One region of the Brevibacillus sp. HB1.3 genome, then DNA from elsewhere that is predicted to be linked to it. Evidence: a T-box and tRNA genes for the amino acid it is inferred to sense, from the RefSeq annotation. Region 1 holds a T-box; the other holds one or more tRNA genes.
What was found. A T-box is a leader RNA that pairs with one kind of tRNA and senses whether it is charged. The one in region 1 lies ahead of serS (serine--tRNA ligase), so its partner is inferred to be a tRNA-Ser.
Positions count from the first base shown of each region.

Region 2: it encodes a tRNA-Ser, which carries the amino acid that the T-box ahead of serS (serine--tRNA ligase) is inferred to sense. The anticodon was not compared.

Region 1 covers NZ_JABMIT010000016.1:108,419-111,825, reverse strand. Annotated here, with positions in the region: gene pdxS (pyridoxal 5'-phosphate synthase lyase subunit PdxS) at 1-702, shown strand, start outside; gene pdxT (pyridoxal 5'-phosphate synthase glutaminase subunit PdxT) at 713-1,288, shown strand; T-box leader at 1,413-1,638, shown strand; gene serS (serine--tRNA ligase) at 1,692-2,972, shown strand; gene aceB (malate synthase A) at 3,391-3,407, shown strand, end outside.
Region 2 covers NZ_JABMIT010000003.1:133,467-136,873, forward strand. Annotated here, with positions in the region: gene thiM (hydroxyethylthiazole kinase) at 1-508, shown strand, start outside; tRNA gene HPY31_RS08205 (tRNA-Ser) at 1,395-1,487, shown strand; tRNA gene HPY31_RS08210 (tRNA-Glu) at 1,496-1,569, shown strand; tRNA gene HPY31_RS08215 (tRNA-Val) at 1,603-1,678, shown strand; tRNA gene HPY31_RS08220 (tRNA-Leu) at 1,688-1,774, shown strand; tRNA gene HPY31_RS08225 (tRNA-His) at 1,792-1,867, shown strand; gene HPY31_RS08230 (glyoxalase superfamily protein) at 1,952-2,317, opposite strand; gene HPY31_RS08235 (DinB family protein) at 2,314-2,778, opposite strand; gene HPY31_RS08240 (EamA family transporter) at 2,927-3,407, opposite strand, start outside.

The sequences.
Region 1 (3,407 bases):
GCTGACCTTAGCATTGTAGAGGAAGTACTGAATGCTGTTTCGATCCCTGTTATGGCAAAAGCTCGTATCGGTCATTTTGTTGAAGCGCGTGTTCTTGAGTCTCTAGGTGTAGATTATCTCGATGAGAGTGAAGTGCTCACTCCGGCAGATGACTTGTACCATATCAATAAAAAAGAGTTCACTGTACCGTTTGTATGTGGCGCCCGTGATCTGGGTGAAGCCCTCCGCCGTATTGGGGAAGGTGCATCCATGATCCGCACAAAAGGAGAGCCAGGTACCGGAAACATTGTAGAGGCTGTTCGTCACATGCGCACGATGATGTCCCAAATCCGTAAAGTGCAAGCCATGTCCTACGATGAACTGATGGCGGAAGCCAAGAACCTGGGTGCCCCATACGAACTGCTTGAAGAGGTACACAAAACAGGTAAGCTGCCAGTCGTAAACTTCGCAGCAGGTGGAGTAGCAACACCAGCAGATGCTGCCCTGATGATGCAACTCGGTTCCGATGGCGTGTTTGTTGGCTCTGGTATCTTTAAATCAGAGAATCCGGAGAAGTTTGCTCGCGCGATTGTGGAAGCGACTACTCACTACACGGATTACGAACTGATTGCTCGCGTATCCAAAGGCTTGGGGACGGCAATGCCAGGAATCGAAATCTCCAAAATTCGTGAAGCTGATCGCATGCAAGAGCGCGGCTGGTAAGGTGAGTAGCATGAAAATCGGCGTACTCGCTCTACAAGGAGCTGTAGCAGAACATCTGCGAATGCTAGAAGAGGTTGGTGCCACAGCTATCCCGGTCAAACGAGTAGAAGAACTGGATGACCTAGATGGACTGGTCATTCCTGGCGGAGAAAGCACCACGATTAGCAAGCTGATGCACAAGTACGGATTCATGGAGGCGGTTCAAGAGTTCGGTAAAGCGAACAAGCCGATCTTCGGAACTTGCGCAGGAGCGATTCTTCTGGCGAAACGGATTCAAGGGCAAGACGATCACCATTTAGGCTTGATGGATATAAAAGTGGAACGGAATGCTTTTGGTCGCCAAAAGGAGAGCTTTGAAGTGTTGATGCCTGTTGCCGATGTGGGGGCAGATTACCCGGCAGTGTTCATCCGGGCACCGTATATCATGGAAGTGGGAGAGAACGGTCAAGTCTTGGCTAAGCACGAAGACAAGATTGTTGTCGCCCGAAGCGGTCACTATTTGGCAGCAGCCTTTCACCCGGAATTGACCGAAGATACAAGACTGCACAAATACTTTCTCGACATGGTTAAGGAATACAGAAGCTAGCTGTCATACCGGAAGATCGGCCGTAAAAAGGCGCCGATCTTTTTTTCTGAAAAGATCGAGGTTGGGTACTCTTTACATACGTATAGAACCTGTAGTACAGTTAACAATAATAGTATTCATGAATGAGAATGCGATGATGAGAACAAGTACTTCACAAGAGCCAGGCCTAGAGAGTCGGTGGTAGGTGCGAACCGATCCGGTTATGTGAGGGAATCCATCTCGGAGTGGCAAAGGAACAACAACTTTGCCCGGAACCGTCCCGTTATGACGGAAGAGTGGACATATGCATGAAGGAATGCTGCATGTGTCAACGAGGGTGGCAACGCGGGTATACAACACTCGTCCCTTACCAGGGGACGGGTGTTTTTTGTTTTTTTTCAATACGATTCGGAGGGATTTACACATGTTGGACGTAAAAGTATTACGCCAGGATCTAGAAGAAGTAAAGCGCCGTTTGGCTCACCGTAATGAGGATATTTCTGCGTTGGATCAATTCGTAGAAGTAGATGAAAAGCGTCGTCAAGTCATCCAAGAAGCAGAAGCGCTGAAAAATAAGCGTAACACGGTTTCCGAGCAAGTAGCGGTTATGAAACGCAATAAGGAAAATGCAGACCATCTGATCGCGGAAATGAAAGAAGTAAATGAGCGCATCAAGGCTTTGGATGAAGAGCTGCGTCAACTGGATGAACAGCTGGAGTTCATTTTGCTGAGCCTCCCAAACCTTCCGCATGAAAGCACGCCGATCGGTACAACAGAAGACGATAACGTGATCGCCTGGACATGGGGAGATCCACGTGCGTTTGACTTCGAGATTAAGCCTCACTGGGAGCTGGCTAGCCAAGCAGGCATCCTCGATTTTGAAACCGCGGCAAAAGTAACAGGAAGCCGTTTTGTTTTCTATAAAGGCTTGGGCGCACGTCTGGAGCGCGCACTGATGAACTTCATGATGGATTTGCACTCGAATGAGCATGGCTATGAAGAAGTGATCCCACCGTATATCGTCAACCGTACGAGCATGACGGGAACGGGTCAATTGCCTAAGTTCGAAGAGGATGCATTCAAAATCGAAGGACCAGATTACTTCCTGATTCCAACGGCAGAGGTGCCAGTCACAAATATGCATCGTGATGAGATCATGGATGGAGCGGATCTTCCTCGCTACTACACTGCTTTCAGCGCATGTTTCCGCTCGGAAGCGGGTTCTGCTGGCCGTGATACGCGTGGGTTGATTCGTCAGCATCAATTCAACAAAGTTGAGCTGGTGAAATTCGTGAAACCAGAAGAGTCTTATGACGAACTCGACAAGCTGGTGAAAAACGCTGAGAAGGTGCTTCAACTGCTTGGATTGCCATACCGTGTCCTGAGCATGTGCACAGGCGATCTTGGTTTTACGGCTGCGAAGAAATTCGACATCGAGGTTTGGATTCCGAGCGGCGACACATACCGTGAGATTTCTTCTTGCTCGAACTTTGAAGATTTCCAAGCACGCCGTGCGAATATCCGTTTCCGTCGCGATACGAAATCGAAGCCGGAATTTGTGCATACCTTGAATGGTTCTGGTTTGGCGATTGGACGTACAGTAGCAGCGATCTTGGAGAACTACCAAGAGGCAGACGGAGCAATCGTGATTCCAGAAGTTCTTCGTCCATACATGGGCGGAGTAGACAAGATCGCACCGAAGTAATAACCGAGAGAGTTAAAAAGCAGCTCTTGATCCATAACGGGTCAAGGGCTGTTTTATATTGTGTACTAATACAGGTGGAAATTTTTAAAAAACGTGTTGCACTGTACTAATCTCTGTTATATAATAAAAACAAATTTTAAGAATATTGTTTTAATACAGAAATGGAGGAATGGAGAATGGACTGCTATCGGTGTGAAGGAAACGGAGAACAAAATTGCCCAAAATGTGGAGGCGTTGGTCGTGATGCCAACGGAGCGGCTTGCCACAAGTGCTTGGGAGACGGCCATGTATGCTGCAGTCATTGTAGTGGCAGTGGGTATCAGGAGTAGGATATTTTTTTGTCACTACTGTTATATAATAAAAATAATTTTATAAGTCTGTACCATAATAACTTTGAATTGAGGGAGGAGGAGCTGTTTTGACTACCGTACCAAC
Region 2 (3,407 bases), on a different contig from region 1:
ATCGTATCGAACCGAGACAAGTCAACATCTTGCGCAGGAATTAGATATAGCCCTCGTAAGAGGAAATGCTGCCGAGATTGCGAACGTTATCGGGGAGCGGTGGGAAATTAAAGGTGTAGATGCGAAGGAAGCGGGTGGAGATGTCGAGGACCTAGCGAGAGCAGCAGCGAAAAAGCTAAGGACAATTGTTGCGATTACGGGTAAGGTCGACGTTATTTCGGACGGAGAAACGACTTACTCGATCTATAATGGTCACCCAATCTTAACGAAGGTGACTGGAACAGGCTGTTTGTTAACGTCTGTTATGGGAGCGTTTGCAGCCATTGCAAAAGACAAGCTGATCGCAGGAGCTGCGGCATTGGTATGCTACGGTGTTGCTGCTCAGCTGGCAGCCGAGAAAGCAGCAGAAGGAGGCCCAGGCAGTTTCCAAATCGAATTTTTGAATGTCTTGCATAACTTGACCGCAGACGATGTTCGCCGTCTTGGATACATCGAAAAAAGGGAATAAAAATTCCCCTTTTAAAAAGGGGAGGAAAATGGCCGTAGAACGATTAAGCTAGATATGTTAGACAGTAGCTGTAATTTCGTAGTGAATAAGACAGCAGCTTCTTCTGGTGCTCTGAGAGTGATAGGAATATAAATTCAACGTGATCATCATCGTATGGACGGACATAAAAACGGGAAATACCATGACAAATAATTTCTCTCTTTAACGTCAGTGCCACACTGGCGTCTGTTCGTATGTGCAATTCCACGCTGCGTACCCTCCTTGGACATTCAATAGAGTACCAAAAAAATACAAGGAAAAACAAGGTAATTATGTCTGAATCATGTCCAAGTTGTTACCGTTTTTTGGATGAAAACTGACAAGGAGAACGATTCAGAAAAGGCTAGCGAGGATTGCTGGGAAAGCACCCTGTTCGTGAGAAAAAGTTCGAGATGATTCCGGCCATTTTCCCTTTCTCCGTTGTGTTGTTTACTTTATTTCGAAGGCAGCGTACGAGCTCCTGATCGCAGTGACAAGAGAAATAGCCGTGCTTTACATAGCATTCATCATGCCTCTTGCAGCATCTGTCGACATCATCAATGGGCGCAGCCGGCCCGGAGCATCCAGGCCCACACCAGTTTCCGTACAAACAGGGGAAGCCTACTGAACGGCGTTTTCTTTTTGACAACTGACATCACTCCGTCTGGTAAAGGAATACTACTTGTATCATATTGAACAAGAAGGGAAGTTGCTTTAGGCAATCTCCCTTTTTTCGTTTCGATAGATAATCGCCTGACATGAACGGCTTGGAGATGGACAAAGGGAAAAACTTTCAAAATATCACTTGATATCATGTTGTGAATATGATAGATTAATTCTTGCCGAAGCGAATGCTTGCAGGCTCGATGGATGGATGTCCGAGCGGCCGAAGGAGCACGATTGGAAATCGTGTAGGCGGTGTCGAACCGTCTCGTGGGTTCAAATCCCACTCCATCCGCCATCATACTTGGCCCGTTGGTGAAGCGGTTTAACACAGCAGCCTTTCACGCTGTCATACAGGGGTTCGAATCCCCTACGGGTCACTTAGAAAAATCCCTACATCTTGTAGGTGATTTGGAGGCTTAGCTCAGCTGGGAGAGCATCTGCCTTACAAGCAGAGGGTCGGCGGTTCGATCCCGTCAGCCTCCACCATTTTTATATGCGGTCGTGGCGGAATTGGCAGACGCGCTAGATTCAGGTTCTAGTGGTGGCAACACCGTGGAGGTTCAAGTCCTCTCGACCGCACCAAGCAAACCCTATATATGGCGGTCGTGGCGAAGGGGTTAACGCACCGGATTGTGGCTCCGGCACTCGTGGGTTCAAGTCCCATCGATCGCCCCATCTATTTATGTTCAAAATGTAAAACGAAATAGCCCAGCGGTGGCTCCTGTAAAGGAACTCCGGCTGGGCTTTCTTTGTCTTTGTTTACGAGTGATCAGGCTGATAAAAGTGAAGGCGATTGCCAAAAGGATCGGTCACGCTCACTTCACGCGTTCCCCACGGCGTCTCCTCTAAACCAGGACGAGCATACTTGTACTCTTGACTTAACAGGGACTGATGAAAAAGCTCAATGTTCTCTACCTGTACGCGAATCGCTGAGCCAGGACAAGCATCCCCGTGATGCTCGGACAGATGAAGCGTGCACGACGGAGAGGAAATTTGCATGTACAAAGGAAAATGATCTTCGTACCGATGCTCCCAATCAATCTGAAAACCTAGAAACTCCACATAAAACTCTCTTGCCTTCTCAACATCAAACATACGAAAAATCGGCGTGATAATCTGATTCATTTGCCCAGACACCTCCGGATTGAATTGAGGGAGGCGAGGTGCATCCCTTCGTGAAAAATCGTTCGGACAAGCACTTGTGCAATCGTATGCATGCCAGATTCCGTTGCGGGAAACTCTTCTTCTAATCGATCCTTGTAAGCGGCTTGTATCTTCTGAGGTTGTTCTTGTAATAAGGAGACGAGCACGGCGAGTTTCGGTGGCTGCGTATCCCAATCAGCTGGCTTTGTCCCGAAGTTAAACCATTCGTTGAAGCCAGAGGGGATTGGGATCGTTTCTTTTGTTAGGTGAGCGATCCATAAATACTGATCGAGATAGATATGCCCCAGATTCCACAAGATATTGTTGGAGAAACCATCGGGAATGATGTTCACATCTTCCTCCGTCAAGCCATCGATTGCTTTTAATGTCTCCTGTCGATAATCCGCTAGCTGCTGGAATAACACTTTATGCCGTTTTTCCATATCCTTTCCCCCTAGAGTGGCAGTCTTTGTAAATAAATTCGAGTCAAAGATTCTACCTTCCTTCTATAAGAAGAGGGAGCATCGTCAAAAAAAGCGTGCAGAGCCAATTCGTCTGCACGCTTTTTGTATGCGGTTATAAGAAACGGCGCTACATTCTTTCCTGCTCGAGGGCGTGAGAAGGGGAGAATAGTTTCCGCCATTTTACTTGCGGTACGCAGATGGCAGCAAGGATCATGAATACGCCACCCCATTGAGGGAGAGAGACAGTCTCTTGAAGCACGAAGCTCGACAAGAGCACGACGGTGGGCAGCTCGACTGCACTTAAAATGGTAGCCAGTCCATTGCCGATCCGTGGCACACCGACAGCCAAACAGAAGATGGGAATAACCGAACCGAAGATCGCAACCAAAAGACCAAGCGGCAGCAAACCTTGCAGAAGCTGACCATTTACCAGGAAAGTTGGTGGATAAACGATCGAGAGCATCAGGGCAGCCATACTAATCGAAATCGCGCTTCGCAAGTAGGGGTCCATTCCTGGAAGAATTCGCCCGCTAAAGAAAATAACCAAGGCAAAGGTCGCGCCCGACATCAGACCGAAGATCAGTCCGACCATGTCTACACTCTGAATA